DNA from 4 places in the Extibacter sp. GGCC_0201 genome. Region 1 is predicted to be linked to each of the others. Evidence: predicted binding sites of a transcription regulator. Region 1 holds the regulator's gene; each other region holds the start of a gene.

Region 1 (5,705 bases):
AGGCATGGTGACCTCAGGACAGGAGTATATCAGAATTGGGACGGGAGGATATGAATTCCGTGCCGCAGTCGAGAAGGAAAATGCGATGAGGCTCAAGGCAGGCGATGCCATGGAAGTGGAATTCTCCGGTAGAAAGGACAAACAGATATTAAAGATTACAGATATCCGGGCGGAGCAAAGCGACGGCAGCGGCGTCCAGGACAGCGGAAGTGCGGACGGAGCCGCCGCCGGCGGGGAAGCTGCCAAAGGGCAGGCCGGCCAGGAAAGCATCCTGTATCTTACCGCAAAGCTTGACGGGGAGGATTATGCAGCCGGAACGGAAGGCAGCTATACCATCGACAAAGAGTCGGATATACGGTACGACTGGATCCTGCCTGTAGAGGCGATACGGGAAGACCAGAACGGAACATACTGTCTCATTTCCCGTAAGAAGGATACTATCCTCGGGGAGGAATACGTGGCGGAAAGGCTTACCCTGGTGAAAAAGGCAAAAGACGTAAACAAGGTGGCTGTAGAAGGCAATCTGGACAATAAAACAGATGTGATAATAGAAAGCAGCAAAGAAATTGATGAAGGAGACAGATTTCAAATTGAGGAAAAAGATTAGGCTGCGGCAGATGGCCCTGTTCCTGGCAGGCGTTATACTCCTCGTGCTTTCTGCCGTACAGTATGCTTATATAGCGAAGACGGAGCATGTGGTACGGGCCAGATTTGAAGGGGGCACCGTGCGTGCAGCCCAGGTGGATGAATACTATGAACAGCACGGCAAGGCGGTACAGGGCGGCAAAAAGCAGGACGGGGACATACCGTATGTGACACTGTGGGACATGAAGGAAGGAATAGCGGTGGATGGGGAAGGATATGTCAGGCAAGAAAGCTTTTCCTTAATAGAGGGGTATGGAAATCTGGAGCAGATATTGCCGGGACAGAGGCTGGAGGGCATGTATCCGTCAAAAAGCGACACCGAAGGATGCGCCGTCAGTGACGCAGGCGCGAAGATGCTGTTCGGCAGCAGCCATGTCGTGGGGAAAAAGCTGTATGTGGACGGCAGGGAATATATTATCAGGGGAATCATAGAAGACGACAGAAATCTGATTTGGATACAGAACCGGGAGGCCGATGGGTTCCCTTATATGGAGATGGAGTATCCAGACAGGACGTCTGCTTCCGCGGCAATGGAATGGCTGCGGCAGCAGGAATTTGGCGTCCCGGCTGTCATATTGCCGGGCGGAGACTATGCGGCCTTTAACTTCTTGTTTCTGACGCTGCCGCTCTGGCTTGCCGTGCTCTGGCTCTATACCGCCATAAGAAGACGTATCCATGATGTAGAGAAGAAGTATGTAAGAGGGACACTGGCGGCAGTGTGGGGCATAGGTCTCGCTGTTCTCATCCTGGCAGGCATACGATACAGCTTCCGCTTCGGCCTGGACTATATCCCGCCGAAGTGGTCCGATTTCAGCTTCTACAGCAGGAAAGCTTCGGAATTGGCAGACATGCACAAGAATCTGGCACTGATGAAGCCGCTGCCGGGCGACGCGCAGCTTCTGCAGCACAGCCGGTACAGCGCATGCCTGGCATGGGGAAGCCTTTTAGTCACGGCGTGGGCAATCGTAAGCGGCAGACGGGGCCGCCGCTGATTTTCTAATATTCTTAGATTCAGTATGGCATAGGAATGCTGTGCTGAATTTTTGCGTTTCAATCTAAAAAAAGTATAAACAGTGTTGACAAATAAAATCTATAGTGATACATTAATAATCGAAGGTATTAGCACTCGGTTTAAAAGAGTGCTAACAGGCTGGAAATCCGGTAAAGGAGGCGAATAGATGGTATCAGTACACGGGCTGGATGAACGTAAGATGAAGATACTACACGCGATTATCCAGAACTATTTGGAGACCGGAGAGCCGGTCGGTTCCAGAACCATTTCCAAGTATACCGACCTGAATCTCAGCTCTGCCACGATCAGGAACGAGATGTCAGATCTGGAAGAAATGGGATACATCTTGCAGCCCCATACATCGGCCGGACGGATTCCTTCAGACAGAGGATACAGGCTGTATGTCGATATGCTGATGGAGGAAAAGGAGCAGGAGCTGAATGAGATGCAGGAGCAGATGCTAGACAAGGCAGACAAGATGGATCAGCTTCTGAAGCAGGCGGCAAAGGTGCTGGCAAACAGTACGAACTATGCGACCATGGTATCCACGCCGCTCAACAGCGGCAATAAGATCAAGTTCCTTCAGCTCTCGCAAGTGGATGAGGAACAGATAATCGCAGTCATCGTTCTCGGAGGAAATGTCATCAAGAACAAGATCATCGACATGGAGGAGCCTGTCAGCAATGAAAATCTACTGAAGCTGAACATGCTGCTGAACACGACGCTGAACGGCATGTCCATAGAAGATATCAACCTGGGCCTGATAGCAAGGCTGAAAGAGCAGGCTGGCATACACAGCGAGGTCATCGGACACGTGCTGGATGCGGTAGCTGACGTGATACAGGTGGATGACGAGATGCAGATATATACAAGCGGTGCCACGAATATATTCAAGTATCCGGAGCTCAGCGACAAGCAGAGCGCCCAGGAGATCATCAGTGCTTTTGAGGAAAAGCAGCAGCTGACAGAGCTGGTAACCCAGACGCTGTCCAAGGAGGACAACACGGGCATCCAGGTGTATATAGGAGATGAGACGCCGGTACAGACGATGAAGGACTGCAGCGTAGTGACCGCGACCTATGAATTAGGTGAAGGGATGAAGGGAACGATAGGTATTATCGGACCGAAGCGGATGGATTATGAACATGTGCTCAAATCTATGAAGAAGCTGCAGAATGAGCTGGACCAGATGTTTCATAATAATGACTAGGAAAGGTGGAAGAACCCTTGGAAAATAATCAGGAAAACAAAAGTAAAGAAGAGATGGTAAAAGAGGCGGTAGAAGAAGCCAGGAAAGCGGCGTCCGAAGCGGCGGAGGAACAGGCCGGGAATCCGAAACAGACCGGGGCATCAGAAGACGGCTGCGGCGGGCCGGATGCAGCAGATACGGATTCTGCGGATACGGACGGTACAGACGGCAGTGCAGACAGCTCCACGGAGGAGGAGTCCGCCGAGGACGATAGGGCAGGCAAGAAGGTTAAGAAATTCGGCAAGAAGCCGAAGAAAGATAAAAAAGATGAAAAGATTGAGGAGCTGACGGACAGACTTACCCGTCAGATGGCAGAGTTTGATAACTTCCGCAAGCGTACGGATAAGGAGAAGTCCCAGATGTACGAGATAGGAGCGAAAGATATCATAGAAAAGATTCTTCCGGTTGTTGACAACTTCGAGCGCGGGCTTGATGCGGCATCAGAGGAAGAGAAGGAAAATCCGTTCGTACAGGGGATGGATAAGATTTACAAACAGCTTATGACAACTCTGGAAGAGATAGGGGTGAAGCCGATCGAGGCCGTAGGCCAGGAGTTCAACCCGGATTTCCACAATGCAGTGATGCATGTGGATGACGAATCGCTCGGCGAGAATACGGTCACCGAGGAGTTCCAGAAAGGTTATATGTACCGTGACTCGGTAGTGAGGCACAGCATGGTTAAAGTAGCTAACTAACATTTTAATTGAAAATAAAAATCAGGAGGAAGAAAATCATGGGCAAGATAATTGGTATTGACTTAGGAACGACAAACAGCTGTGTAGCTGTTATGGAAGGCGGTCAGCCGACCGTTATCGCAAATACAGAAGGAGCAAGAACGACTCCGTCTGTGGTGGCATTTACAAAGACAGGAGAACGTCTCGTAGGTGAGCCTGCAAAGCGTCAGGCGGTAACAAATGCCGAGAAGACGATTTCATCCATCAAAAGAGAGATGGGATCCGACTACAAAGTGACAATCGATGACAAGAAATTCTCACCACAGGAGATTTCCGCGATGATTCTTCAGAAGCTGAAAGCAGATGCGGAAGGTTATCTCGGAGAGAAAGTGACAGAAGCAGTTATCACGGTACCGGCTTACTTCAATGATGCTCAGCGCCAGGCTACAAAAGATGCAGGAAAGATTGCAGGACTTGACGTAAAGCGTATCATCAACGAGCCTACGGCAGCAGCGCTTGCCTACGGCCTTGACAATGAAAAAGAGCAGAAAATCATGGTATATGACCTTGGAGGCGGTACGTTCGACGTATCTATCATCGAGATTGGCGACGGCGTCATCGAAGTGTTATCTACGGCAGGTAATAACAGACTTGGCGGCGATGACTTTGACCAGAAGATTACAGATTATATGCTGGCAGAATTCAAGAAAAACGAAGGCGTCGACCTGTCTACAGACAAGATGGCGCTCCAGAGATTGAAAGAGGCGGCAGAGAAGGCAAAGAAAGAGCTGTCTTCCGCTACGACGACGAACATCAACCTTCCGTTCATCACAGCTACATCTGAAGGACCGAAGCATTTTGACATGAACCTGACAAGAGCTAAGTTCGATGAACTGACACATGACCTTGTCGAGAAGACGGCTGAGCCGGTAAAAAGAGCACTGTCCGATGCAGGACTGAACTCTTCTGAACTTGGCCAGGTGCTGCTTGTAGGTGGTTCTACCCGTATCCCGGCTGTCCAGGAAGAAGTGAAGCGGCTGACAGGCAAGGAGCCAAGCAAATCACTGAACCCGGATGAATGTGTGGCACTCGGTGCTTCCGTACAGGGCGGCAAGCTGGCAGGCGACGCAGGTGCAGGCGACGTACTTCTTCTCGATGTTACACCGCTGTCACTGTCAATCGAGACGATGGGCGGAGTGGCAACGAGGTTGATTGAGAGAAATACGACAATCCCGACTAAGAAGAGCCAGATCTTCTCAACGGCGGCAGACAACCAGACGGCTGTTGATATCAACGTCGTGCAGGGTGAGAGACAGTTTGCCAAAGACAACAAGTCTCTCGGCCAGTTCAGACTGGATGGTATCCCGCCGGCTCCACGTGGAATTCCACAGATCGAGGTTACATTTGACATCGATGCGAACGGTATCGTGAATGTATCGGCAAAGGACCTCGGCACAGGAAAAGAGCAGCATATCACTATTACGGCCGGTTCCAACATGTCCGACAGTGATATCGACAAGGCGGTAAAAGAAGCAGCTGAATTTGAAGCACAGGACAAGAAACGTAAAGAAGGCATCGATGCCAAGAATGACGCAGACGCGCTCGTATTCCAGACTGAAAAGGCAATGGGAGAAGTAGGAGACAAGATTGACGCTGCGGACAAAGAAGCAGTAGAGGCAGACTGCAAGGCATTGAAAGAAGTCCTTGAAAAAGCAAATACAGAGACCCTTACAGACGCACAGATTGCAGAAATCAAAGCGGGTAAGGAGAAGCTGATGGAAAGTGCCCAGAAATTGTTCACAAAAGTCTACGAACAGGCCGGCGCACAGGCAGGGGCAGGACCGCAGGGTCCGGGTCCTGACATGGGAGCAGGAGCAGGTCCGGCACCGGACGGCTTCGCAGGAGATGATGTAGTAGACGGAGATTACAAAGAAGTCTAGGAGCACTTTGGCAATACGGTTATAGCCCAGTGCAAGAAGGCTGTTCCGGGGAACCTGGCGGTTGAAGCCTGGTCTCCCGGAACTTGTCTTTGTCGACTTCCAGGAAAGAAAGGGATGAACGATGGCGGAATCAAAGAGAGATTACTATGAAGTGCTCGGTGTCAGCAAGGATGCTGACGATGCGA
Region 2 (5,705 bases), on a different contig from region 1:
GTAGAACACTGTATCCGCACTGCTATTACAAACTGCTGGTACAAAGGCAACCGCGAACTTCTGATAAAAATTGCCGGTTACAAGCTCAAACAGAAGCCGGCAAACGGAGAATTCATCGACATTCTCTACAACTACCTGTCTCAGGCAGGGTAGGCTTCCTACGCCAGGTATACCAGCACATAACAAAAAACGCCGTATAGGTGGCTGCTATTAAAACAGTATCAACAACAAACTGAATAAGGGGAGCTGCCTTAGTGCGGTGTTACCGCCGTGCTTTAAAAAGAGGGCAGATAGTTATTTCATCATTTAATTGGTATTGGCAGCATCCAATGCTCCATATATGCACAACCACCTGTGGCAGGATAATACATTTCTCCCGCAAAATCAGTAGTAGTCAAATTGTGCTTCTCCATCCAGTGCGACATAAATGTCTGCGCTTTATATACAGCAGAATTTGTTAATTCTTCAAAACTTTCCGCTTCAAATCCGCAGACGAGATACTCTGCACTTGGGAGTTCAAAGACTGTAAATCCATCTTCGGCAGAACCATGCCCGGCTTCTGCCCCTGCCATATAGGTGCAATAGCCCTCCTTAGCTTTGCCCATATAAAGCGCACCAAATTCATTTCCATCTGCAAGCAAATGCGGAATTTTAGGTTTTACCTCATGAAATTCATTCCATAGTTTTGCGGCAAATGAAACGCTTGTATCTGTGCCGCCCAGTAACTCTGAAACAGGTATTTCCTTTGCAATTCCAATAAAAGTTCGTGGCCTAGCTAATTGCTTGCGTGTGACTTCAAGTACAATACCCTCTGTAACTATCGGAACATTCTCATCAACCATTACATAATTTAATATCAACTCTGGTTTTACAAATTGATTGAGATGGACGCCCGTTGTACGGTATTCATCGGGTGTAATACCATACGTTTCTTTAAACGCTCTTGTAAAGCTGGCATGACTGGAAAAACCATAGTCCAATGCAGCGTCAAGTATACGACAGTTTTTCTCTTTTAGGTCACTTACTGCTTTGGCCAATCTACGAAGTTTCATATATTCACAGACAGGTTTCTTCACTAAGCGAGAGAAAAGCCTTTGAAAATAAAACGGCGACAAGTTGGCGATATCTGCCAGTTTGTCTATTGGTATTTCCTCTGTTAAGTGATTTTCTATATAGTCAACCGATTTTTGAATTGCTTCCCATGCGTGCATCATTTTGCACCTCCTTATTTCTTTTAATAACATCTTATCAAACAAATTTTTCGTTGGCTTATCGAGTAATGCTCTTTTTATATAAACCATCTTTCATTTTATTGGAAATACCAATATGAATCAAACATATAAAAATGATTTCCACCGCCGGTGCTTTGTCTGTATTTATCAAGCCCATTTCTTTCGGCATACGCCACAAAAAAAAACGCCGTAACAACGGCGTTTTTCAAATGGACCTGGCGGGAGTTGAACCCGCGTCCGAAAGCCCCTCCATCGAAGCATCTCCCATCACAGTCATTATATTGACATTCCCTCTGCCGGCCGCCTAATGACAGGCTTCCGGTTTTAGTAGCTTCATAAGTTCTTCCATTCCCTCAAAGCTTTGAGAACGAAGTGCTCCACCTGTTTGAAGCCGGTTTCTTAAGCGGTGGAAAACCTAAGGCCGACTACAGCCTAATTAGGCTGCGTACGCTAATTCTCTATTGTCTGCGTTTATATTTAATTGGAACTTTTAACGTAGTGTCCCGCTACGGATGGCTTCTCCAACTTCCAGACCCCCGTCGAAACCAGTACAAGCCCTGATAATCGTGTAACTGGCCTACAGACATCTTTTGCATAATTAATTATATGTTGAGATATAATAAATGTCAAGGGCCGCCTAAAATTTAAAATAATTAGCACTCACCTCTTGACAGTGCTAACAATTAGTGTTATATATAATGTATAGCAGATAAAACAAATACAACAATATATATAAACAAGGAGGAATGACTTATGTTACTTGCAAACAGAAGTATTAACAACTTATTTGATGATATGTTTAAGGATCCGTTCTTTTCCCGCCCGTTCGAGAATTCATCTTCTCAGATTATGAAGACGGACATCCATGAAAAAGACGGAAGCTATATGATTGAGATGGAACTTCCCGGATATGCCAAAGAGGATATCAAGGCTGATCTAAAAGACGGATACCTGACAATCACGGCAAACCGGGATGAGACAAAGGAAGAAAAAGACGCGAAAGGAAACTGCCTGCACAAAGAGCGCTATACAGGAAGCTGCAACAGAAGCTTCTATGTAGGGGACAAGGTAACCCAGGATGATATCAAAGCGTCCTTCCGAGACGGCGTACTTCTTCTGCAGATTCCGAAAGAGGTGCAGAAGGTGGAAGAACAGCCTAAGCTGATTACTATTGAGTAATCGGATGGCAGCAGATAGCCGGCAGGGAAGCGGGGGCAGATGCCCCGTCTCCCTGCCGGCTATCATTTTACTTGAGCAGATGAATCTGCCCGATAATAGGCAGCTCTTTTCTTTCTCCTCTGCATGCATGTACGATACCCATGATTGCTATGATAAATAATGCAAGTTCGATGAGGTCGAAGATCCAGCCGAACCACCATCCTCCGAAATTGATAAAGGAATGAAACCCGAACACCCAATTGCCGGACAGCAGATTTACTACGACGGTCACGATGAAGAGTACGAGCCCCTGGTTCGTGTGGAATCTGACATATTCCGAGTTCTTGTTTCCTGCAAGTATCGGTATCAGTACCAATATGCCGAGATACGACAGTACCCCCATGGCTTTATTCGTACGCACATCTTCCATGTCAAAATATGCTCCGCCATCTTGTCTGCTCTCATAGCCCGTACCCGCAGTTCTATTACCCTGCTCATAGTATCCATGTTGATTCATGTCCGGTCCATATGTATAATCCTGACGTCCCTGTGAGGGTATCTCTGCTCCGCACTGGGGACAGTATCTTGTCCCATCGGCAGCTTTTGTACCACATTTAACACAATATCCCATTTCCTATCCTCCGTATCCTTATTCTGTAAGTCCCAGAATCTCTGACAGCACTTCGATGATGATTTCATTCGTGCACGATTTGATATACCCCATCATATGCAGTGATATTTCATCCTGCTTCTGCGCTTCTGTCAGTTTCTCATCGTGTCTTGTCCCTTCTATCAGCTGAATGAGCTGTGGCGTCAGTTCTTCGTAAGTCTCTACCGTAGTCTGTGTGACCAGCTTCCGCAGGTCTTCTTTCTTAACAGGTACCATCTCATATCCTCCATCTTGTCCGCAGATGCCACCTTCTATCCGAGGTTGCGCACCTTGAAATCTCTCTGGGCTTCCCGCTGCTGATCCTTTTTCGCAATGTCCTGGCGTTTGTCATATAGCTTTTTCCCTTTGGCAAGACCAATCTCAACCTTCACAAGGCTTCCTTTAAAATACACCTTCAGAGGGATTACCGCAATACCTTTCTCCTTCGTCTTGCCAAGCATCTTGTTGATTTCTGCCTTATGGAGCAGCAGCTTTCTGACCCTGAGCGGGTCCTTGTTAAATATATTCCCCTTTTCATACGGGCTGATGTGCATGCCATAGATGTATACTTCTCCGTCCTCTATCCTGATGAACGACTCTTTTATGCTGCATTTGCCCATGCGCAGGGATTTCACTTCCGTCCCGTGCAAAGCTATGCCCGTCTCGTAAGTATCCAGGATAAAATAATCATGATACGCCTTCTTATTATTGGCTATCATCTTCCCATTACTCTTCGCCATCTCCCATCTCTCCTTCATCTGCAATCTCAAAATCAATCGTCCGCATCCGCCTGTCTGCACCTGTGACACGGACAGATATGCGCTGGCCAAGCTTGAACACTTTACCCTTGTGGATCCCGGCCATCTCATACCGGCTTTCATAATATTCATAATGGTCGTCCGTCATGTTGGCCACATGGACAAGGCCTTCTATCGTATTGGGCAGCTCGATGTACATGCCCCATTTTGTTATACTGGATATCACACCCTCGTATACCTCACCCAGGTGCTCTTCCATATATTCCACCTTCTTGAGCTTGATCGTCTCACGCTCCGCCTCGTCGGCCCTGCGTTCCATCTCACTTGCGTGCTTTGTCACCTCCGGAAGTATTTTCCTGTAATGCTCCGTCTTTTCTCCATCCATACGTCCCCGCAGGCTGTCTTTTATTATTCTGTGAATCTGCAGATCAGGATACCGCCGTATCGGGGAAGTAAAATGGGTATAATATCCGGCGGCAAGCCCAAAGTGCCCACTGTTGTCCGGCGTGTACCTCGCCTGCTTCATAGAACGCAGCGCAAGCCTGCTGATAAGCGCCTCCTCCGGCGAACCTTCCACCTTGGCAAGCAGCTTCTGTACCTCTTTTGGCCGTACTTCATTCGCTCCGATATGCATGGAATAGCCAAAGTTATTGATAAACGTGGCCAGAGCCCTTATCTTCTCATCATCCGGCGCCTCATGGGTGCGGTATACGAACGGAAGCTCCTGCCAGTAATAATCCTCAGCCACCGTCTCATTAGCAAGGAGCATAAAATCCTCTATGATCTTCGTAGCCACATTCCGTTCATAAGGCTTTATATCCACCGGCTTTCCTTGTTCATCGAGTATCATCTTCGTTTCCGGAAAATCGAAATCAATCGAGCCTCTCTTCTGCCGTCTCTTTCGCAGAAGGGACGACAGCTCCTGCATCCGCTCGAACATCGGTACAAGGTTCCGGTAGCGTACTATTTCTTCCTCGTCTTTATCGGCAAGGATTTTCCTTACGCTCGTATATGACATTCTTTCATCTACATGAATCACCGTCTCTGCAATCTCATGGTCCACGACAAGCCCTTTGCCGTCGATTCGCATAATACAGCTTAAGGCCAGCCTGTCTTCACCCGCATTCAGGGAACAGATGCCATTGGAGAGTGTGTGGGGCAGCATAGGGATAACCCTGTCCACAAGATACACGCTTGTCCCACGCTTCAGGGCCTCCCGGTCGAGGGCGCTGTTTTCCTGCACATAGTTTGTCACATCGGCAATATGCACGCCGAGGATGTAGCTGTCACCTTCTTTTGTGACAGACACCGCATCATCGAGGTCCTTGGCGTCCTCGCCGTCAATTGTCACCATCTGCCAGTCCCGGATATCTTTCCTGCCTGCCATATCCGCTTCACTGACCGGCTTTGCTGTACGTTCCGCCTGGTTCAGCACCTTCTCCGGAAATTCCACCGACAGGTCGTACCCCTTGACGATGGACATGATATCGGTGCCCGGGTCATTGACATGCCCGATAATCTCCACGATCTTCCCTTCCGGCTTACGACCCGGTTCCCCGTAAAATGTCAGCTCTGCAACTACCTTGTGTCCGTCTACGGCGCCTTTGGATTTCTCTTCCGGAATAAAAATATCCTGGATGAAGCGCTGATTGTCGGGTATGACAAAGCCATAGTTTTTGCCTTGCTTCATCTGATACAGCCCTACCAGCCTCGTAACTCCACGGGATACGACCCTGATGATCTTGCCTTCACGTCTCTTCCCGTCCGGTTCCTTTGTTATGGCAACTTCTACCGTATCGCCGTTGAACGCTCCGTTCGTGTCGTCCTCTCCCACAAAGATATCCGTCTCTTCACCTTCCACGGCAACAAAACCAAAGCCCCTCTGGTGGGCCTGATAGACTCCGGTCA
Region 3 (5,705 bases), on a different contig from region 1:
TGTCAGTACGTCAAATCCTGTTCCTGATTTAGATTCATTCACCTTGTTGATGATTACGGAACCTTCCAGTCCTGCATTTGCCGCAATGTGGAACAGTGGAGCTTCCAGTGATTTCAATACGACGTTAGCGCCTGTCTTCTCATCGCCGGTAAGCTTCTGTGCAAGTGCTTCCACTTCTTTGGCTGCATGGATGTATGCAGATCCACCGCCTGCGATAATACCTTCCTCTACAGCCGCCCGTGTTGCTGCCAGAGCATCTTCCATGCGGAGCTTCGCTTCCTTCATCTCTGTCTCTGTCGCTGCCCCTACACGGATTACTGCGACGCCGCCTGCAAGCTTGGCAAGTCTTTCCTGTAATTTTTCTCTGTCAAAATCAGATGTCGTCTCTTCAATCTGCTTCTTAATCTGAGACACTCTGTCTGTAATCTTATTTTTTTCGCCCATGCCGTCAACGATAACGGTATTTTCTTTCTGTACTTTGACGGATTTCGCACGTCCAAGCTGATCCATCGTCGTCTCTTTCAGGTCAAGGCCAAGCTCTTCTGATATCACCTGTCCGCCTGTGAGAATCGCGATATCCTGCAGCATCTCTTTTCTTCTGTCTCCATATCCCGGAGCTTTGACAGCTGCGACGTTGAATGTACCGCGCAGTTTGTTCACGATCAATGTGGTGAGCGCTTCACCTTCGATATCCTCCGCGATGATAAGAAGCCTGGAACCGGACTGTACAATCTGTTCAAGCAGCGGAAGAATCTCCTGGATGTTGGATATCTTCTTGTCTGTAATGAGGATATATGGGTCTTCCAGGTTTGCTTCCATCTTATCCATATCTGTTGCCATATATGCGGAAATGTATCCACGGTCAAACTGCATACCTTCCACAAGGTCAAGTTCCGTCTTCATCGTCTTGGACTCTTCGATTGTGATAACGCCGTCGTTGGATACCTTTTCCATCGCGTCCGCTACCATCTCGCCTACTTCCTGGTCTCCTGCGGAGATAGCGGCAACCTTGGCAATCTGCTCTTTGTCTTTGATCTTACTGGACATTCCTGCAATGGCTTCTACAGCAACATCTGTCGCCTTCTTCATACCCTTGCGGAGAATAATCGGATTGGCGCCGGCTGCCAGATTCTTGATTCCTTCGTGTACCATTGCCTGCGCAAGCACGGTCGCTGTCGTCGTTCCGTCACCTGCCACATCGTTTGTCTTAGATGCCACTTCTTTGATAAGCTGAGCTCCCATATTCTCAAATGCGTCTTCCAGCTCAATCTCCTTTGCAATCGTAACACCATCGTTTGTTATCAACGGTGCCCCGAAAGATTTGTCGAGCACTACGTTACGTCCTTTTGGTCCAAGCGTCACTCTTACCGTATCTGCCAGCTGGTTTACTCCTGATTCTAATGCTGCTCTTGCTTCAGCGCCGTATTTAATTTCCTTTGCCATAATTATCTGCCTCCTAAATTATTAATGTTATCTGTTCAAAAGCTGCTATTTAAGTATTGCCAGGATATCATCCTGCTTTACAATAATGAACTCTTCTTCATCAACTTCAACTGTCGTGCCGGCATATTTGGAATAAATAACCTGCTGCCCTTCTTCTACGTTCATCTGGACTTCCTTGCCGTCCACTACCCCACCAGGCCCTACAGCTACTACTTCCGCCTGCTGTGGTTTCTCTTTTGACTGACCCGGTAATACGATACCTGACTTTGTAGTCTCTTCTGCAACTAATTGTTTCAATACAACTCTGTCTCCCAATGGTACTAATTTCATATTTATTCCTCCTTATTCTTATCTATTTTGTCAGCACTCGCAAAAAGAGAGTGCTAAAAGACTCTAGATATAAAATAGCACTCTCTTTTTATTTTGTCAACACACTTTATATTTAGTTTACAACTTTTTTATAAAATCCGTTCCTGAGCCGGAATACCATCACCCGCCCAAGCTTGTTCCAGTAGCGTTCCGTTATGCTTCCGCTGCACTCGACGAGGCCTTCCTCAGCCGCTATCGTACATCTGTAGATGCCGTCCAGGGAAAATACCGGCAGCTCCGTCCGTTTCGATAATAAATATATCCGTTCTTCCTCCGGTTTATACGTAATAATCTCGCATTGATATATTGTCTGATCAAAAAAGCCCTCATCTAGAATCATCCGCTCCATCTGCATGTCCACAGGCCTTCCCTCGTACATAATAACTGCTCCCTTCAAAAGAAGGGTATCAGTTTCCCGATACCCTTTTATTTCTATATTATTTCATTCGCTCAGCTTTGATCCGCTCAAGCTCGGTAAATACGTAATCGTTCACCACTTTGATATACGTCCCCTTCATTCCGGAAGATCGTGACTCTATGACACCTGCGCTCTCAAACTTACGAAGCGCATTGACGATGACCGACCTTGTGATTCCGACCCTGTCGGCAATCTTGCTCGCCACCAGAATGCCTTCGGTGCCATCCAGCTCCTCAAAGATATGGATAATCGCCTCCAGCTCGGAATATGAGAGCGTGCTGATAGCAGACTGGACGATATGCTCCTTCCTCGTCTCCTCGGCGCTCTCTTCATTGACGGACCGCAGCATCTCAAGACCGACTACCGTCGTTCCGTATTCACTCAGGATGATATCGTCTATCTCGTATACTTCATCCTTCTTATAGATAAATAACGTGCCAAGCCTTTCACCCGCGATATCGATAGGTGTTATGATGGCCTGATAGCCCTTTACGGCATCTTCTGAGAACCCGAGCGTCTGGAGGTTTACATTCTCTTTCGTGGAAAGTATGCTCAGAAGCCGTTCATTTAACATCTCGTCAATATGCTTGCCGACTTCCTGCTCAATCAGTTCCCTGATAACCGGCACGCCATCTGCCCTGCTTCCCCCAAGAATCTTGCCCTTCTTGCTCACCACCAGCACGTTAGATTCTAATATCTCTGTGAGCACTTCACATATATCGTTAAATACTACTTTGCTGGAATTGTTATTATGAAGTAATTTATTGATTTTTCTGGTTTTATCTAACAATTGTACACTCATTCACATTCCTCCATCCTTTGAATGCTATATTATCATACAATTCATTTTTTTTCAATCAATTTCCTAATTATTTTTTATTATTTTCCTTATTTTCTACATATCCGCATTGTTCACTGCTACAGAGCAGCTTATTACCCTTTTCGACCATGTAGCTTCCGCATCGTGGGCACTTCTTCGTGGACGGTTTCTGCCATGACATGAATTCGCAGTCAGGATTGTCTTCACATCCATAGTATTTCCTTCCCTTCTTCGTCTTGCGGATGACTACGTCCTTGCCGCACACAGGGCAGGGAACACCTACCTTTTCCAGATAAGGCTTCGTATTCCTGCAGTCCGGGAAGCCAGGGCAGGCAAGAAAACGACCGTGGGGACCATATTTTATGACCATGTTGCGGCCGCACTGGTCACAGATGACATCCGTCACTTCATCCTCAATCTTGACCTTCTCAAGCTCTTCTTCCGCAAGATTCACCGCATCTTCCAAATCTGGATAAAAATTCTCAATAATCGTCTTCCACTTTACCTTGCCCTCAGCCACGCCGTCCAGCAGGCTCTCCATATTGGCGGTAAAGTTGACATCTACAATGCTCGGAAACGACTGTTTCATCATGTTGTTCACTACTTCCCCAAGTTCCGTGATATACAGGTTCTTATTTTCTTTTGCCACATATCGTCTGGCGATGATAGTGGAGATTGTAGGCGCATACGTGCTTGGACGGCCGATTCCAAGTTCCTCCAGCGTCTTCACAAGCCCGGCCTCCGTATAGTGTGCCGGCGGCTGTGTAAAATGCTGCTTCGTGTCAAAGCTTTCTTTCGTGAGCTTCGTATCCATATCAAGACCTCTGAGCAGCACGTTTCCTGTCTCTTTCTCCTCGTCCGCCTCCGTATATACGGAACGGAACCCCTCGAACACGATCTTCGATGCTGCTACGGTAAAACGGTAATTTCCTGCCGCAATCTTTACGGATGTCGTCTCATACCTCGCCGGCTGCATCCTGCTGGCGACAAAACGTTTCCATACAAGCTGGTAGAGGCGGAACTGGTCTCTTGTAAGTGATTCTTTCATTGCAGCCGGCGTCCTTGTCACGTCGGAAGGGCGGATAGCCTCATGGGCGTCCTGAATCTTTTTGTCGTCTTTTCCTTTTGCGCTGCCTGCTGCTACATATTCTGTTCCATAATGCTCACCGATATACGCTCTTGCACTTTCGTCGGCTTCCTCCGATATTCTCGTTGAATCTGTACGCAGATACGTAATCAGGCCGACGGTTCCATTCCCTTTGATGTCTATCCCCTCATAGAGCTGCTGTGCAATCCTCATCGTCTTCTGTGTCGCAAAGTTCAGCGCCTTCGAGGCTTCCTGCTGAAGCGTGCTCGTCGTAAAAGGTACCGGCGCTTTTTTCACCCGTTCCCCTTTTTTGATGTCCGCAACGGAATAGTCTGCTTTCTCTACCTCTGCCAGTATCCTGTCAAGCTCTTCTTTGGAGCCGATTGTCATCTTCTTGTCTTTCGTACCGTAGAACTTGGCTGTCAGCAGCTTCTTTTCACCTTCTACGTTCAAATTCGCGTCGAGGGTCCAGTATTCCTCAGGAATGAACGCATTGATTTCTTCTTCCCTGTCGGCGATGATTCTGAGCGCAACCGACTGTACACGGCCGGCGCTTAGCCCCCTCTTTACCTTGGCCCACAGAAGAGGACTTATCTTATAACCCACGACACGGTCAAGCACACGCCGGGCCTGCTGCGCATCCACCAGATCCATGTCGATTTCCCTTGCATTTTTCAGGGAAGCTTTTACTGCACTTTTTGTAATCTCGTTAAAACTGATACGGTATACCTTTTTATTTTCCAGCTTCAGTGCCTGCTTCAGGTGCCATGAGATGGCCTCCCCCTCACGGTCGGGGTCAGTCGCCAGATATATCTTATCGGCTTTCTTGACTTCCTTCCTCAAGTTGGCAAGAATCTCTCCCTTACCTCTGATGGTGATATATTTGGGCTCGTAGTCATTCTCCGGATCCACGCCGAGCTGGCTCTTCGGCAGATCCCTCACATGACCGTTCGATGCGGTCACCGCATAATTGCTTCCCAAAAACTTTTTAATTGTCTTCACCTTGGCCGGTGACTCCACGATAACAAGATTACGTGCCATATATTGCTTCCTCCATTATGAACTAGCCGTCCGTTTTATTTTCAACCGTCTGATCTCACATAATAATTCTTTGATATTTCCTTGATATGTCCTTGCAATTCTAATGTGACAAGACGCTCCATAAGCTCCCCGGGGGCTAATCCGGTCTCCTCTGTAAGCTTCCCTATGCTCTTCGGACATAAACCGAGACAACTATACACTATATTTTCGGGACTTTCAAGCATTTTTTCATTTTTGTCAGATTTTTGACCAAAGCTGCTGGCAGATATACCCATATCTTCCAACAGCTCATCCGGCGAAGCAAGGATGCCTGCACCCTGCCTGATCAGGTTGTTGCATCCACGGCTTAACGGGCTCGTCACAGGTCCCGGAAGGACGTAGATATCCTTCCCCTGTTCCAGTGCAAAATCAGCCGTGATGAGGGATCCGCTTTTTTCTCTCGCCTCCATGACAAGCACGATATCAGCCAGGGCGCTGATAATCCTGTTCCGTTCCGGAAAGTAGGGCCGCAGCGGCTGTGTCTGCGG
Region 4 (5,705 bases), on a different contig from region 1:
CAAGCTCCACCCCTTCATCCTGGCCTATGACACGCTTATGAAGCTCATCCGCCAGATGAAGCGTTTTGCTCCTCTCGCTTTCGTTTAGCCTTGAGACAGGTATCCCGGTCCATCTTGATACGATTCTGGCAATCTCTTCGTCGGTCACGCTTTCGTGGACAAGAGAACGTTCTTCATCCTTTATCTTAGCCTCTTCCTCTTCCAGCAGCTTTTTGAGCTGTGGGAGCCTGCCGTACTGAAGCTCGGCCGCCTTTTCCAGATCGTATGACTGCTGTGCTTTCTGGATATCCTTGTTCACCTGTTCTATCTCTTCTCGCATCTTCTGTACCCGCTCTACTCCGACTTTCTCATTATCCCACTGGGCTTTCTTCCCGGCGAATTCTTCCCGAAGTTCAGCCAGCTCCTGCTGAAGATGTCCAAGGCGGTCCCTGCTCAGTCGGTCTTCCTCCTTCTTGAGCGCTGCCTCCTCGATCTCCAGCTGCATGATCTTGCGCTGCAATTCGTCCAGTTCTGCTGGCATGGAGTCCAGTTCTGTCTTGATAAGCGCACATGCTTCATCTACCAGGTCGATGGCCTTGTCAGGAAGGAAACGGTCGGAAATATACCGGTCGGAAAGCGTAGCGGCAGCTACAAGCGCTCCGTCCGTTATCTTGACTCCATGGAATACTTCGTATCTTTCTTTTAAGCCACGCAAAATCGATATCGCATCCTCCACCGTAGGCTCATCCACGAGCACCGGCTGAAAGCGCCGCTCCAGCGCGGCATCCTTCTCGATATACTGGCGGTATTCATCCAGAGTGGTAGCGCCGATACAGTGGAGCTCACCTCTGGCAAGCATCGGCTTGAGCATATTCCCTGCATCCATGGCCCCGTCTGTCTTACCCGCACCTACAATCGTGTGCAGCTCATCTATGAACAGGATAATCTTCCCGTCACTGTTCTTTACTTCCTCCAGAACTGCTTTCAGACGCTCTTCGAACTCGCCGCGGTATTTGGCCCCGGCTACGAGCGCTCCCATATCCAGCGAGAATATCGTCTTGTCCTTCAGCGCTTCCGGTACGTCTCCCCGCACGATACGCTGTGCCAGACCTTCTACGACCGCTGTCTTCCCGACACCTGGCTCCCCGATAAGAACCGGGTTGTTCTTCGTCTTCCTGGACAGGATACGTACAAGGTTCCTTATCTCCGCATCTCTGCCTATGACTGGATCCAGCTTCTGGTCTCTGGCGCGTTCCACCAGATCCGAGCCATATTTGTTCAATGTGTCATATGTCGCCTCCGGATTATCGCTTGTAACCTTCTGGCTGCCTCTTACCGTCGCAAGTGCCTGTAGAAAAGCATCCCGCTTGATCCCAAGTTCACGGAAAATAAGCTTCAGTTCTTTATTCGGATATTTCAAAAGGGAAAGGAACAGATGCTCGACAGACACGTATTCATCCCCCATATGCTTAGCCTCGTCTTCCGCATGGATGAGCGCCTTGTTCAGGTCCTGTCCTACAAAAGGCTGCCCGCCCTGAACTTTTGTGCGCTTTCGGAGTCCCTCTTCCACGCGATTGATGAAGACCGTTTTTTCTATCCCCATCTTTTCCATTAATTTCAGAATCAGGCTGTCATCCTGTACGAGCAGAGCATATAGCAGATGTTCCTGTTCAATTTCCTGGTTGCCGTATTCCATTGCGATACGTTCACAGTCCTGCACGGCCTGCAGTGATTTCTGTGTAAATTTATTTATATTCATAGTGGCTGCCTCCTAACCTGCATAATTCCAAATTGTTCTACACGTACTATAACAAATATTATCAGCACTGTCAAGCTCCGAGTGCTAATTCTTTGAAAATACAGATTCTCGCAAGAATATAGCATGTACTTTCACACGTTCTTGGCGGTAATAAAAAAGCCTGTGCCAGTCATGGCATAAGCTTTTCTAAGGATACTATTTTCTGCTGTTATGAAGCTGACACACGAAATGCCGTCTCATTGCAAGACTGCAAGTGAAGCCTGAATATATACTTTCTGCTACAATATGAGGTATCTCCTCCCCCGGCTATAGTGAATATACCCACATGGCTGCTATCTGATCCTGGATTTCACCGAAGGTCCATGTCCGGCTGCTGTTCTTCTGGCTGAACGGGTCGTTAATGGTCAATGCTCCGTCATTGTAGCCTGTGAGCACGATGAAATGACCGTTATCTGTAAAATCACCCGGCCCCACGCTGCAGATGACCGGATGTCCTGCCTGGAGTTCCGCCGCCACCTGCTGTTCCACAAGCGGAATCTCCTTCGCCTTCACATTCCAGTTAGCCGGCGCTTCTTCCATAAAACGCCAGTATGTATTGTTATCTTCATCCACGAAACCATTCTCTGAACCGTAGGCTGCCACTTTCGCCGGCGTGACCGACCAGTCCCCTGTAAGACCGCTGACTACCATGGACAGGCACGTCGGACCACAGCCGCTCACGGCTACGATACTTGTGCCATAAGGCGCGTATCCCCACCGCTCGTCCCACTGGAGCAGCAGCGGAATCTGCCCTTTCGTAAATCCGCTGCCGATGGAATCCGCATTCGGATTGTCTTTTTTCTTTCCGTAATCCTCCACGAACTGTACCGTCTCTTCATTCTTATCAAGCAGTTCTATTACACCTTTCGGATATCCTGCCGCCGTCGCCTGTTTCTTCACACGTGCAAGCCGCTGCGCGGATGTCTCCTCTTTTGGTTCTGTAGTCGTCTCTTTTGCCTTCTTGCTGTCTTCCTTTGTAACATCTGCTTCTATCTTTGCCGCCGCCTGCGTCTCGTCTTTTTTCGAACGCTGCATGCCAAAGCCATAAACGGTTGCCGCGATAAGTATGATAAAGCCTCCAAGAATAACGAACTGGCGGCGTACCTGCTGTCTTCTCCTTCTATTGCTGCCCATGTCTTCCCCTTCTTCATCTGTATGTCTATATTAAGCATGTAACATGAATGCTGTTATCTATATCATGCTGTTAATTATACAATAATGATATAGGTGCCGCAACTTATTACGCCTTAAGATTTTATTATAATTACGGTTAATACCAACGGTACAGACGCAGGTTGTCAGACCCGCAGGCTCCCTGTCCATGCGGCTTTGCCATGTCTTTCGACTGGTTGTAAGTCCCAGGTTTTCAATACATTCGGTGTACTTATTTCCATATATTCCCTTGGAAAGCTGACCGTTGAAAATGTATGTATTCCATGATACTATTGTGACACTGGCAGTTATGTAAATCAATTATGCGGGAGGTATGTATGAATATTGTATTTCTGGATGCCAAGACAATTGGCGACGACATCGATTTATCAGGATTCGAAGAACTCGGAACTGTTACCAAGTATTCTTTTTCTACTTCAGAACAAGTGCCTGAACGGGTAAAAGATGCAGACGTTATCGTCATCAACAAAGTGCAGATCAATGAGTCTACAATCGGCGAGGCCAGACGGCTTAAGCTAGTCTGTGTCACCGCGACAGGAACAAACAATCTGGATAAGGATTATCTGGACAGCCGCCACATCGCCTGGCGCAACGTAGCCGGATATTCTACCGAGTCTGTCGCACAGCACACGTTTGCCATGCTGTTCTATCTGCTGGAAAAGCTGCGCTACTATGACGATTATGTCAAGGAGGACCGCTATACGAACGACACCATCTTCACCCATTTTGAAGAAGTGTTCTATGAATTATCTGGCAAGACATGGGGGATTATCGGACTCGGCAACATCGGCAGACGTGTCGCCTCTATCGCAGAGGCTTTTGGTGCGCATGTCATCTACGCCTCACCTTCAGGCAGCGCACCACAGGAAGGATATCATCAGGTAGATATGGATACCCTGCTTCGGGAATCCGATATCATATCGGTTCACGCTCCGTTGAACGAATATACGCAAAACCTCATCAATGCCGAAAAGCTGGAGAAGATGAAAAAGAGCTGCATCTTCCTGAACCTTGGGCGTGGCCCTATCGTTGTAGAGGAGGATTTATACAATGCACTGGAACGAAGTGACATTGCTGCAGCAGGGCTGGATGTGCTGTGTGAAGAACCCATGAGCCCAGACAATCCGCTGCGGCGTATCAAAGACAGCCGGCGCCTGTTCATCACGCCCCATGTAGCATGGGCCAGCGTGGAGGCAAGGACGCGGCTGATGGGTATCATACTGGGGCAGATAAAAGAATACTTTGTTTAGTGAAGTGGACGCCGCTGGGGCGGTAGGGGGCAGATGCTCCGATGCGTCCGGGAACTGCGACTATCACACAGATTCCTAAGCTTGTAGAATGTTCGCCGATTGCGGCTCTCATCCCACAAGCCAAGGAATCTGGTGAGGATTCTCCGTCCCTTCCGCTTACACCTTCGCATCTGCTCCCTACCGCCCCAGCGGCTATCTACTTTACTGGCACGGGCGGGGCTGACTGTGTGACGTTACCGGCTGATGGAAGTGCTTTGGATGAAAGTAATCGTAATGAAGAAGAGCCGAAGAATCCTTTCCGTAGCCTTTATCCTGCGGGATGTAAGCCGCTATCGGCGCGCATTCTGCAGGGTTAGGGATACGTGAAATAGTCGAAGCCTCGGACGCATCGAAGCAGATGCCACCCGGCTCCCAGTCCGCAGCCACTTTACTTAAACGCCACTCATGAACGGGATCCGGCCCCTGGTAATAATCTGCCCAAACCTGACAATATAAGGCCCGCCACGATAAATATATCCGCCAGATTCACCGTCAGTCGGGACAGGAAATCATTCTTGCTTCTAAATCCTATGTAATCGATTACTTTCCCTCTTACCAGGCGGTCAAATATATTGCTGTACGCTCCTGCGCTGAATATGCCCGTGCCAAGCTTCTCCACACGCCGCCCCTTTCTTGCAAACAGCAGTACATTACAGGCAGCGAGTGCTGCTCCCATTACCGCCGTCACTGACTTCACAAGACAGGGACATTTATCCAGCGCATGCAGCATGAATCCTCTGTTATACACTTTTCGGATTACAATCTTCTCTTTGACAAGCTCTTTTTCTTCCCCGCTGTCCAGATTCTCCTCTACATGCTGCTTCAGCAGCATATCCAAGCTGAACAGGAGTGCCATAATACCAACTGCCAGTACAGCCATCTATCGTTCTCCTCTGATCCTTGCTATTTCCTCTTCCTGTTTTTCTATCTGTAAGCCGCGTTTCTCAATCTCTTCGCAAAGCGCAATACAGTCTGTGTCATTTACCTCACCTTGCCGGAACTTGTCATATACCATCTTGCCGATGTCCATAAGGTCTCTCTCACTTGCACGTTTCAGAGTGCGGATATCACTCCTGCGCTTCTGGATTTCCAGCGTATCTTCCGTCTTTTTCCCGATGTCATTCGCCACCTCGGATATTCTCTTTCCTAAGTCCTCAAAAAAATCTGCCATATCTGACACTCCTTTGTTTTTCATTCTACCTTTTCACTATAATCTTCTCAGCCTGTCTAGCGACTGGTACACGTCCAGTGTCCCATAGCCCCACTGCCGATTCGGATAATCTAACAGAGGCTTCTGCTGCGCTCCAAGCACGAACAGATTCCTGACCTCGCTGGCTCCCGCCCCAAGGTTCAGCTCCTGCTCCCTCACGAGCCACTCCGCCATAAGGGCAGATGCACCACAGGTCAATCCGACCGCAACGCTTGAGCCCGTTCTGGCTGCAAATCTTCCGCCGGGCACGGCGCCG

The links. Region 1 encodes HrcA, which represses chaperone genes, less so after heat shock. Its sites were predicted from a motif close to TGTTAGCACTCNNNNNNNNNGAGTGCTAACA; they were not measured.
Region 2: HJV72_RS02470 (Hsp20/alpha crystallin family protein) is a predicted target of HrcA. The motif match lies at 1,884-1,914, and genes of this name have one in related genera.
Region 3: HJV72_RS09095 (co-chaperone GroES) is a predicted target of HrcA. The motif match lies at 1,802-1,832, and genes of this name have one in related genera.
Region 4: clpB (ATP-dependent chaperone ClpB) is a predicted target of HrcA. The motif match lies at 1,798-1,828, and genes of this name have one in related genera.

What each region holds. Positions count from the first base shown of each region.
Region 1 covers NZ_JABFCH010000012.1:61,768-67,472, forward strand. The annotation lists gene HJV72_RS09900 (hypothetical protein) at 1-607, shown strand, start outside; gene HJV72_RS09905 (ABC transporter permease) at 591-1,637, shown strand; gene hrcA (heat-inducible transcriptional repressor HrcA) at 1,824-2,867, shown strand; gene grpE (nucleotide exchange factor GrpE) at 2,885-3,601, shown strand; gene dnaK (molecular chaperone DnaK) at 3,640-5,520, shown strand; gene dnaJ (molecular chaperone DnaJ) at 5,642-5,705, shown strand, end outside.
Region 2 covers NZ_JABFCH010000002.1:228,548-234,252, reverse strand. The annotation lists gene HJV72_RS02485 (sporulation initiation factor Spo0A C-terminal domain-containing protein) at 1-153, shown strand, start outside; gene HJV72_RS02480 (AraC family transcriptional regulator) at 303-1,214, opposite strand; RNA gene ssrA (transfer-messenger RNA) at 1,440-1,790, opposite strand; gene HJV72_RS02470 (Hsp20/alpha crystallin family protein) at 1,986-2,411, shown strand; gene HJV72_RS02465 (zinc-ribbon domain-containing protein) at 2,479-3,021, opposite strand; gene HJV72_RS02460 (hypothetical protein) at 3,040-3,276, opposite strand; gene smpB (SsrA-binding protein SmpB) at 3,312-3,779, opposite strand; gene rnr (ribonuclease R) at 3,766-5,705, opposite strand, start outside.
Region 3 covers NZ_JABFCH010000010.1:118,561-124,265, reverse strand. The annotation lists gene groL (chaperonin GroEL) at 1-1,443, opposite strand, end outside; gene HJV72_RS09095 (co-chaperone GroES) at 1,489-1,773, opposite strand; gene HJV72_RS09090 (hypothetical protein) at 1,886-2,191, opposite strand; gene codY (GTP-sensing pleiotropic transcriptional regulator CodY) at 2,250-3,032, opposite strand; gene topA (type I DNA topoisomerase) at 3,100-5,178, opposite strand; gene dprA (DNA-processing protein DprA) at 5,220-5,705, opposite strand, start outside.
Region 4 covers NZ_JABFCH010000016.1:65,645-71,349, reverse strand. The annotation lists gene clpB (ATP-dependent chaperone ClpB) at 1-1,738, opposite strand, end outside; gene HJV72_RS11795 (C39 family peptidase) at 2,045-2,911, opposite strand; gene HJV72_RS11790 (D-2-hydroxyacid dehydrogenase) at 3,268-4,200, shown strand; gene HJV72_RS11785 (hypothetical protein) at 4,242-4,556, shown strand; gene HJV72_RS11780 (signal peptidase II) at 4,643-5,119, opposite strand; gene HJV72_RS11775 (hypothetical protein) at 5,120-5,410, opposite strand; gene HJV72_RS11770 (S8 family peptidase) at 5,447-5,705, opposite strand, start outside.